Regions from separate parts of the Candidatus Dorea massiliensis AP6 genome, predicted to be linked through region 1. Evidence: predicted binding sites of a transcription regulator. Region 1 holds the regulator's gene; the other holds the start of a gene.
What was found. Region 1 encodes HrcA, which represses chaperone genes, less so after heat shock. Its sites were predicted from a motif close to TGTTAGCACTCNNNNNNNNNGAGTGCTAACA; they were not measured.
Positions count from the first base shown of each region.

Region 1 (4,126 bases):
CCACGGAAGTCTTTTCATTATCCCACTGAGCCTTCTGCGTATTGAACTGGTCGCGCAGCTCCGCAAGCTCTTTTTGCAGGTGCTCCAGACGCTCCTGACTCAAGTGATCAGTCTCCTTCTTCAGGGCCGCTTCCTCGATCTCCAGCTGCATAATCTTACGCCGCAGCTCATCCAGCTCCGTCGGCATGGAATCCAGCTCCGTCTTAATCAGAGCGCAGGCTTCATCCACCAGGTCAATGGCCTTATCCGGCAGAAAACGGTCGGAGATATAACGGTTGGAGAGGGTAGCGGCAGCTACGAGGGCGGCGTCCGTGATTTTCACACCGTGAAATACCTCATAACGCTCTTTCAGACCACGCAGGATAGAAATGGTATCTTCCACCGTCGGCTCATCCACCATAACCGGCTGGAAACGACGCTCCAGCGCCGGATCCTTCTCAATGTACTGACGGTACTCATCCAGAGTGGTCGCGCCGATGCAGTGCAGCTCGCCACGGGCCAGCATAGGCTTCAGCATATTGCCGGCATCCATAGCTCCGTCGGTCTTGCCTGCGCCCACAATCAGGTGCAGCTCATCGATGAAGAGGATGATCTTGCCCTCGCTCTTCCGAACCTCCTCCAGAACGGCTTTCAGACGCTCCTCAAACTCGCCGCGGTACTTGGCACCGGCCACCAGCGCGCCCATATCCAGGGAAAATACCTTCTTGTCCTTCAGACCCTCCGGTACATCGCCCCGCACGATACGCTGTGCCAGACCCTCCACAACGGCGGTCTTGCCGACGCCGGGTTCACCGATTAAAACTGGGTTATTCTTGGTCTTACGGGACAGAATCCGAATCACATTCCGGATCTCCGCGTCACGGCCGATGACCGGGTCAAGCTTCTGATCCCGTGCCTTTTCCACCAGGTCAGAACCATATTTACTTAAGGTATCATAGGTAGCCTCCGGATTGTCACTGGTTACGCGCTGGTTGCCTCTCACAGAGGACAGTGCCTGCAGAAAACGATCCTTGGTAATGCCGTATTCCCGGAACAGCTCCTTCATGGAAGGACTGGGGTCATTTAACATGGCCAGAAACAGATGCTCTACAGAGACGTACTCATCGCCCATCTGCTTTGCCACATCCTCAGCGCTGATCAGTACCTTATTTAAATACTGACCGATATAGGGCTGTCCGCCGGAAACCTTGACTCTTTTATTTAATGCCTGTTCCACGCCGTTCAGAAACAGATTCTGGTCGATGCCCATCTTCGCGACGAGCTTCAAAATCAGACTGTCCTCCTGACGGAGCAGACTCATCAGAAGATGTTCCTGTTCAATCTCCTGATTGCCATACTCATAGGCCAGCTTTTCCAGGTCATTTACAGCTTGAATGGATTTCTGTGTAAATTTGCTGATGTTCATAAATCTGACTCCTTTCTTCTTCTAAGTTCTATTGGTAAAATATGTTGTTAAAATAATAAAATATAAAAAAGAAAGTCCCGGCATCAAATACATTTCCATATCTGATACAGGGCCTTTTTCTTTTTCTGTACCCATTTATAACACTGCTGAAAGAAAAGATCAAGTACTTTTTTGAAAATAATTTATAAAAAATCTATAAAGTGTCAGACTACTTAATTATATAGTGCAAAACGGGGGATGGTGAGGGTAAGCCCGCCCCGGTTCTTTTTCTCTCCGTCCGTTTTTCTTACCTTATATAAAGGAAAGCAAAAAAGATTTCTAAAAAAACTATAAACCCGCTTGACAAACCAAAATCATAGTGCTATCTTAATGTTAGCACTCGAGAGGGCAGAGTGCTAATAGATAAAAAGCAACAAAGAAATGAAAAGAAACCAGTAAAGAAGAGGTGAACGAAATGGAACTGGATGAGAGAAAACAGAAAATCCTTCAGGCAATCATCCGTAACTATATGGAGACGGGCGAGCCGGTAGGTTCCAGAACCATTTCAAAATACTCAGATTTGAATCTGAGCTCCGCGACGATTCGAAATGAAATGTCAGACCTGGAGGAGATGGGTTACATCGTGCAGCCCCATACCTCAGCCGGACGGATTCCTTCCGATAAAGGATACCGCTTATACGTGGATCATATTCTGGAAGAGAAGAATCACGAGGTACAGGAACTGAAAGACTTGATGATTGAGCGAAGCGATAAGATGGAGCAGGTATTGAAGCAGGTGGTAAAAGTTCTGGCAGCTAATACCAACTATGCCACCATGGTATCCGCCCCCACCTATCACAGGAACAAGCTGAAGTTCATCCAGCTCTCCAAAGTCAACGCGACGCAGATCCTTACAGTTATTATGATAGAAGGAAACATCGTCCGCAACAAAGTCATCGACGTGACCGAGGAGCTTGACCAGGAGACAGTCCTGAAGCTGAACATCCTGTTGAACAGTGTACTGAACGGCCTGTCCATTGAGGAAATTAATCTGGCGATGATTCAGAATCTGAAAGAGCAGGCAGGTATCCACAGCGAGCTGGTGGGTAGCGTCATCGACGCGGTGGCAGAAGTCATCCACTCCGAGGACGAGGTAGAGATATATACCTCAGGAGCGACCAACATCTTCCGCTATCCGGAGCTTTCCGATAACGGCAAAGCAAGCGAGCTGATCAGCACCTTCGAGGAAAAGCAGCAGCTGTCTGACCTGGTAAATCAGACACTGGAGAACAGTGACAGCAAAGGCATCCAGGTTTACATCGGACAGGAGACACCCATACAGTCCATGAAGGACTGCAGTGTAGTCACCGCTACTTACGAATTGGGCGAGGGCCTGCAGGGAACCATCGGAATCATCGGTCCCAAGCGGATGGATTACGAGAATGTATTGAAGACGCTGAAGACCCTGACTGAGCAGCTGGACGAGATTTACAATAGAAATAAGAAATAGAAAGGGGCAAAAACCCGTGGAACAGGAAATCAAAAACGAAGAGCTTCAGAATAAAGAAGCAAAGGAAGAAGAAACTGTGAAAGCAGCAGAAGCTTCCGAAGAAAAAGAAAGCACCGGCGGCGAGAAACCGGAGGAGACAGAAGCGGTCGAGGAGCCTGAGATGCTGAAGAAGAAAAAGAAAAAAGACAAGATGGAAGAGAAAATCGAGGAGCTGGAGGATCGCGTAAAGCGTCAGATGGCCGAATTCGATAACTTCCGAAAGAGAACCGAGAAGGAGAAGTCCCACATGTATGAAGTGGGAGCCCGGGATGTCATCGAGAAAATCCTTCCGGTGGTAGACAATTTTGAACGCGGTCTTGCATCTGTACCTGAGGATCAGAAAGAAAATCCGGTCATCGTAGGTATGGATAAGATATACAGCCAGCTGATGACCACTCTGACCGATCTGGGTGTAGAACCCATTGCGGCAGTAGGCGGGGAATTCGATCCGAATTACCACAACGCAGTGATGCACGTGGAGGATGAAGAACTTGGTGAAAATGTAGTAGCCGAGGAATTCCAGAAGGGTTACATGTATAAGGATACGGTAATCCGTCACAGCATGGTAAAAGTCGCAAACTAAGAAATTACATTTTACAATCAGAATACATTGAGGAGGTCTCTATTATGAGCAAGATTATTGGTATCGACTTAGGAACAACAAACAGCTGCGTAGCAGTTATGGAGGGTGGTAAGCCCGTAGTAGTAGCAAATACAGAGGGAGCAAGAACCACACCGTCTGTAGTGGCATTTACAAAGACAGGCGAGAGACTGGTAGGCGAGCCGGCAAAGCGTCAGGCAGTTACCAACTCCGAGAAAACCATTTCTTCTATTAAGAGAGAGATGGGTACCGACCACAAAGTAAACATCGACGGAAAGCAGTACACTCCGCAGGAGATTTCCGCTATGATTCTGCAGAAGCTGAAAGCAGACGCAGAGAACTATCTGGGCGAGAAGGTTACCGAGGCAGTTATTACGGTACCGGCATACTTCAACGACGCACAGAGACAGGCAACCAAGGATGCAGGTAAGATTGCAGGCCTGGATGTAAAGCGTATCATCAACGAGCCGACCGCTGCGGCACTGGCATACGGCCTGGACAATGAGAAAGAGCAGAAGATCATGGTATACGACCTGGGCGGCGGTACCTTCGATGTATCTATCATTGAGATTGGCGACGGCGTTATTGAGGT
Region 1 covers NZ_CAXTKW010000016.1:31,864-35,989, forward strand. Annotated here, with positions in the region: gene clpB (ATP-dependent chaperone ClpB) at 1-1,405, opposite strand, end outside; gene hrcA (heat-inducible transcriptional repressor HrcA) at 1,860-2,894, shown strand; gene grpE (nucleotide exchange factor GrpE) at 2,911-3,516, shown strand; gene dnaK (molecular chaperone DnaK) at 3,561-4,126, shown strand, end outside.

Region 2 (4,126 bases), on a different contig from region 1:
ATAGAGCTGAATCTTGCCGTAATCGATATCGGCGATATGGGTGCAGACCTTATTCAGGAAATAACGGTCATGGGATACTACGATGACGGTGTTCGGGAAGTTAATCAGGAACTCCTCCAGCCATGCGATAGCGTCCAGATCCAGGTGGTTGGTCGGCTCGTCCAGAAGCAGGATATCCGGGTTGCCGAACAATGCCTGTGCCAGCAGAACCTTGACCTTCTGAGCGCCCAGGAGATCCTTCATCAGGGTGTAGTGAAGATCGGTATCGATACCCAGGCCGTTTAGGAGGGTAGCGGCGTCAGACTCAGCCTCCCAGCCGTCCATGTCCGCGAATTCAGCCTCCAGCTCGCTGGCGCGGATACCGTCCTCATCGGTAAAATCCTCTTTCGCGTAAATGGCCTCTTTCTCCTTCATAATCTCGTAGAGACGGGCATTTCCCATAATAACGGTGTCCAGAACCGGATACTCGTCATACTGAAAATGATCCTGCTTCAGGAAGGAGAGACGCTGTCCCGGGGTGATGACGATTTCGCCATTGGTGGAATCCAGCTCGCCGGACAGAATCTTCAGGAAGGTAGACTTTCCTGCGCCGTTGGCTCCGATAAGACCGTAGCAGTTACCTTCGGTAAATTTGATATTGACATCTTCGAATAAGGCTTTCTTACCTATTCTAAGCGTTACGTTATTTGCACTGATCATGTTTTGCTCCTTATGACTTGGTAAATATGGTGTATGATACGTTTTTTTGTCCTACAGCTTTTATCTGCGGGCATACACATCTATTTTACAGGAAAATATAGAATTTGCAAGCCCTTTCCACGGTTAAATTCCTGAAATTTCTGAGTTTTCAGGATTTCGGAGGGAAAACGGGATTTTCCGGCGGACGGACTTGAGCGGCCGGGAAAAAGAAGGTATAATGTAGGAAATTACGGCGTGAAAGCACGGAAGAAGGGAGCAGCATATGAGACATACATTTACATTGGCCAATGGTGTGGAGATTCCGGCGGTGGGCTTCGGTACCTACAAGGCCGCAGAACACAACGATGAGGCTATTATCAGCGAAGCTATCCGGCAGGGCTACCGGCATCTGGATACGGCTGCCTTTTATTTTAATGAGGAAGCAGTGGGAAAAGCAGTCCGGGAAAGCGGCATTCCCCGGGAAAAATTTTTCCTGACCTCGAAGGTCTGGAGAGACCGCCTCGGCTACGATTCAACCCTGCGGGAGTTTGAAGAGTCCTGTAAAAAACTGGACACCGACTATTTGGATCTGTATCTGATTCACTGGCCGAGACCCGACGACCTGACAGCCGAGTGGAAGGATCTGGACGTGGAAACCTGGAAAGCCCTGGAGGACCTCTATAAGTCGAAAAAGGTGCGGGCTATCGGCGTCAGCAATTTCCTGCCTCACCATCTGAACAACCTGCTGGAGCGGACCAGTATCATTCCTATGGTGAATCAGCTGGAGTTCCATCCGGGATATATGCAGAAGGCCGCGGTGGATTTCAGCCAGCGCCTGGGCATCCAGGTGGAGGCCTGGAGTCCCATCGGACGGGCCAGAGTGCTTCAGGAGCCGCTTCTCATGGAACTGGCGGAAAAGTATCAGGTATCTGTAGCGCAGATCTGCATTCGTTTCGCCCTTCAGTGCGGCGTACTGCCGTTGCCCAAGTCTTCTTCCGGCGAGCGGATGTGTCAGAACCTGGACGTCTTTGGCTTTAACATCGAGGACGACGATATGCATCAGCTGATGACGCTGCCCCAGCTTGGCTGGTCCGGAGAGCACCCGGATCGGGAGAGGGTGAAGTTACGATGAATTATCAGATAAATATGTCTGAATTGTTATGATTATTATGCAAATATTATAATTCTAAACAATCTCTAAAATATTAGCACTCCTACTTGACGAGTGCTAACAATGGTGCTATAACAGAGTCAGAGCAAGGGAGAAGAAAGAAAATAAGAAAAAACCCTTGCGGAACCTCCAGCAGAACTGAAGGGAAGATTAGGAGGAATGATTTATGTTAGTACCGAGTATTTTTGGAGAAAGTTTATTAGATAATTTTGTAAATGATTTTGCATTTCCGTATGCACCTGCAAAGAAGGTTTATGGCAAAGAGGCAGCGCCCCTCATGCGCACCGATGTGAAGGAGACCAAGACGGGCTACGAGCTTGAGATTGAGCTTCCGGGCGTAAAGAAAGAGGACGTTAAGGCAGAACTGAAGGACGGTTACCTGACCATTACCGCTTCCACCGACAGCAAGAAGGAGGAGAAGCAGGAGGGTAAGTATATCCGTAAGGAGCGCTACAGCGGCACCACCAGCCGGAGCTTCTATGTGGGAGAGGATCTCACTCAGGAAGACATCAAGGCCAAATTTGAAAATGGCGTGCTGAAGGTGCTGGTTCCGAAGAAAGAGGAGCAGCCGAAGGTAGAAAAGAAGAGCTATATCGATATTGAAGGCTAAGCGTAGGCCTTTTCGACAGGCAAAAGAGAAGATGGGGATGCGGCTTGGCTGCATCCCCATCTTTGCAGATGGTAATTATGCAGGCGGAGGTGAGCAGGCATTATGAAACAGGACTATTATGAGGTGCTCGGCATTGGAAAGCAGGCAGATGAGAAAGAGATAAAGCGTGCTTACCGGAAGCTGGCAAAGAAATATCACCCGGACATGAATCCGGGGGACAAGGTGGCCGAGCAGAAGTTTAAAGAGGTCACAGAGGCCTACAATGTGCTCAGTGACAAGGAAAAGAAGAAATTATACGATCAGTTTGGTTTTGCGGCCTTTGACGAGGCAGGCAACGCCCGGGCAGACGCAGGAAGCGGTTTCTACGGAGGAGCGGGCGGTCAGGGAGGCTTCCGTAGCGGCAGCTTTCACACGGGAGATGGCAGCGGCTATCAGGAGTTCCATTTCGAGGGCGGCAATATGGACGATATGTTCGGCGATATCTTCGGAAACATGTTCCATGGCGGCTTTGGCGGCCAGAAGGGCTACCGGCAGCAGGCGTCTTATAAGGGCGAGGATTTACACGCGGACATCACGGTTGGCTTTGATGAGGCGGCCTTTGGGTGCGATAAGATGATTCACATTCAGGCAGCAGACGGTACCGGCGTACAGTCCTTAAGCGTGCATATTCCGGCAGGTATCGACGATGGCAAGAGCGTGCGGCTCCGGGGCAAGGGACACCCGGGCTTCGGAGGCGGGGAGAACGGCGATTTGCTGCTGAAGGTACACATTATGCCCAGGGCAGGATATGAGCGGAAGGGCATGGATGTCTATACCACGGCCGATATTCCATTTACCACAGCGGTATTTGGCGGCGAGGCCAGCTTCCCGACCCTCTACGGAAATGTGGTCTGCAAGGTTCCGGCAGGAACCCAGTCCGGCAAAAAGATACGTCTCCGCGGCAAAGGAATCGTGTCCATGAAGGATCCGAAGGTACACGGGGATCAGTACGTGACCATTCAGATTCAGGTACCCACCATACTGACAGCCGAACAACGGCAGAAGCTGCATGAATTTGAAAATGCAATGAAGCAGGGCGGCAGAAGCGCCGCGTAAGATAGAAAGCAAAAGACAGAGCCTTCGGAACGGAAACGTCCCGGGGGCTTTGTTTTTTCTGGGCTGAATTTCTGAAAGAGCAGTTATTTTATTTGCATTGTAAACTTGAAAAATAAAATCTGTTGACAATCTGTACTTTTTCTTGCAAAAGCCCTGTTCTTATTATAAAATAAAAAGCAGTGCCATGACCGGACATGCAGCCGGGCACTGATAGCAGAAAGTAGAAACAGAATTCAGAAAATGCGAAACTCCGAAAGAAAATGGATTTATCTATGGATTTTGCAGGATGGGTTGTAAACATGGAAAAGAAAGAAACAATGATCCAAGCGGAAGATTTGGTTTATGAATACAGAAAATACGATGAGGAAGGCCGGGAACGGGAACTGATTAAGGCCGTGAACGGCGTCAGCTTCCAGATAGAGAAGGGGGACTTTGTAGCGATTCTGGGACACAACGGTTCCGGAAAATCTACGCTGGCCAAGCATATCAACGCCTTGCTTATCCCCAGCGAGGGAACTCTGTGGGTGGATGGAATCGATACCAGGGAGGAAGAACGGGTATGGGATATCCGG
Region 2 covers NZ_CAXTKW010000012.1:116,891-121,016, forward strand. Annotated here, with positions in the region: gene ACESZP_RS13325 (ATP-binding cassette domain-containing protein) at 1-699, opposite strand, end outside; gene ACESZP_RS13330 (aldo/keto reductase) at 962-1,810, shown strand; gene ACESZP_RS13335 (Hsp20/alpha crystallin family protein) at 2,016-2,459, shown strand; gene ACESZP_RS13340 (DnaJ C-terminal domain-containing protein) at 2,562-3,554, shown strand; gene ACESZP_RS13345 (energy-coupling factor transporter ATPase) at 3,854-4,126, shown strand, end outside.
Region 2: ACESZP_RS13335 (Hsp20/alpha crystallin family protein) is a predicted target of HrcA. The motif match lies at 1,882-1,912, and genes of this name have one in related genera.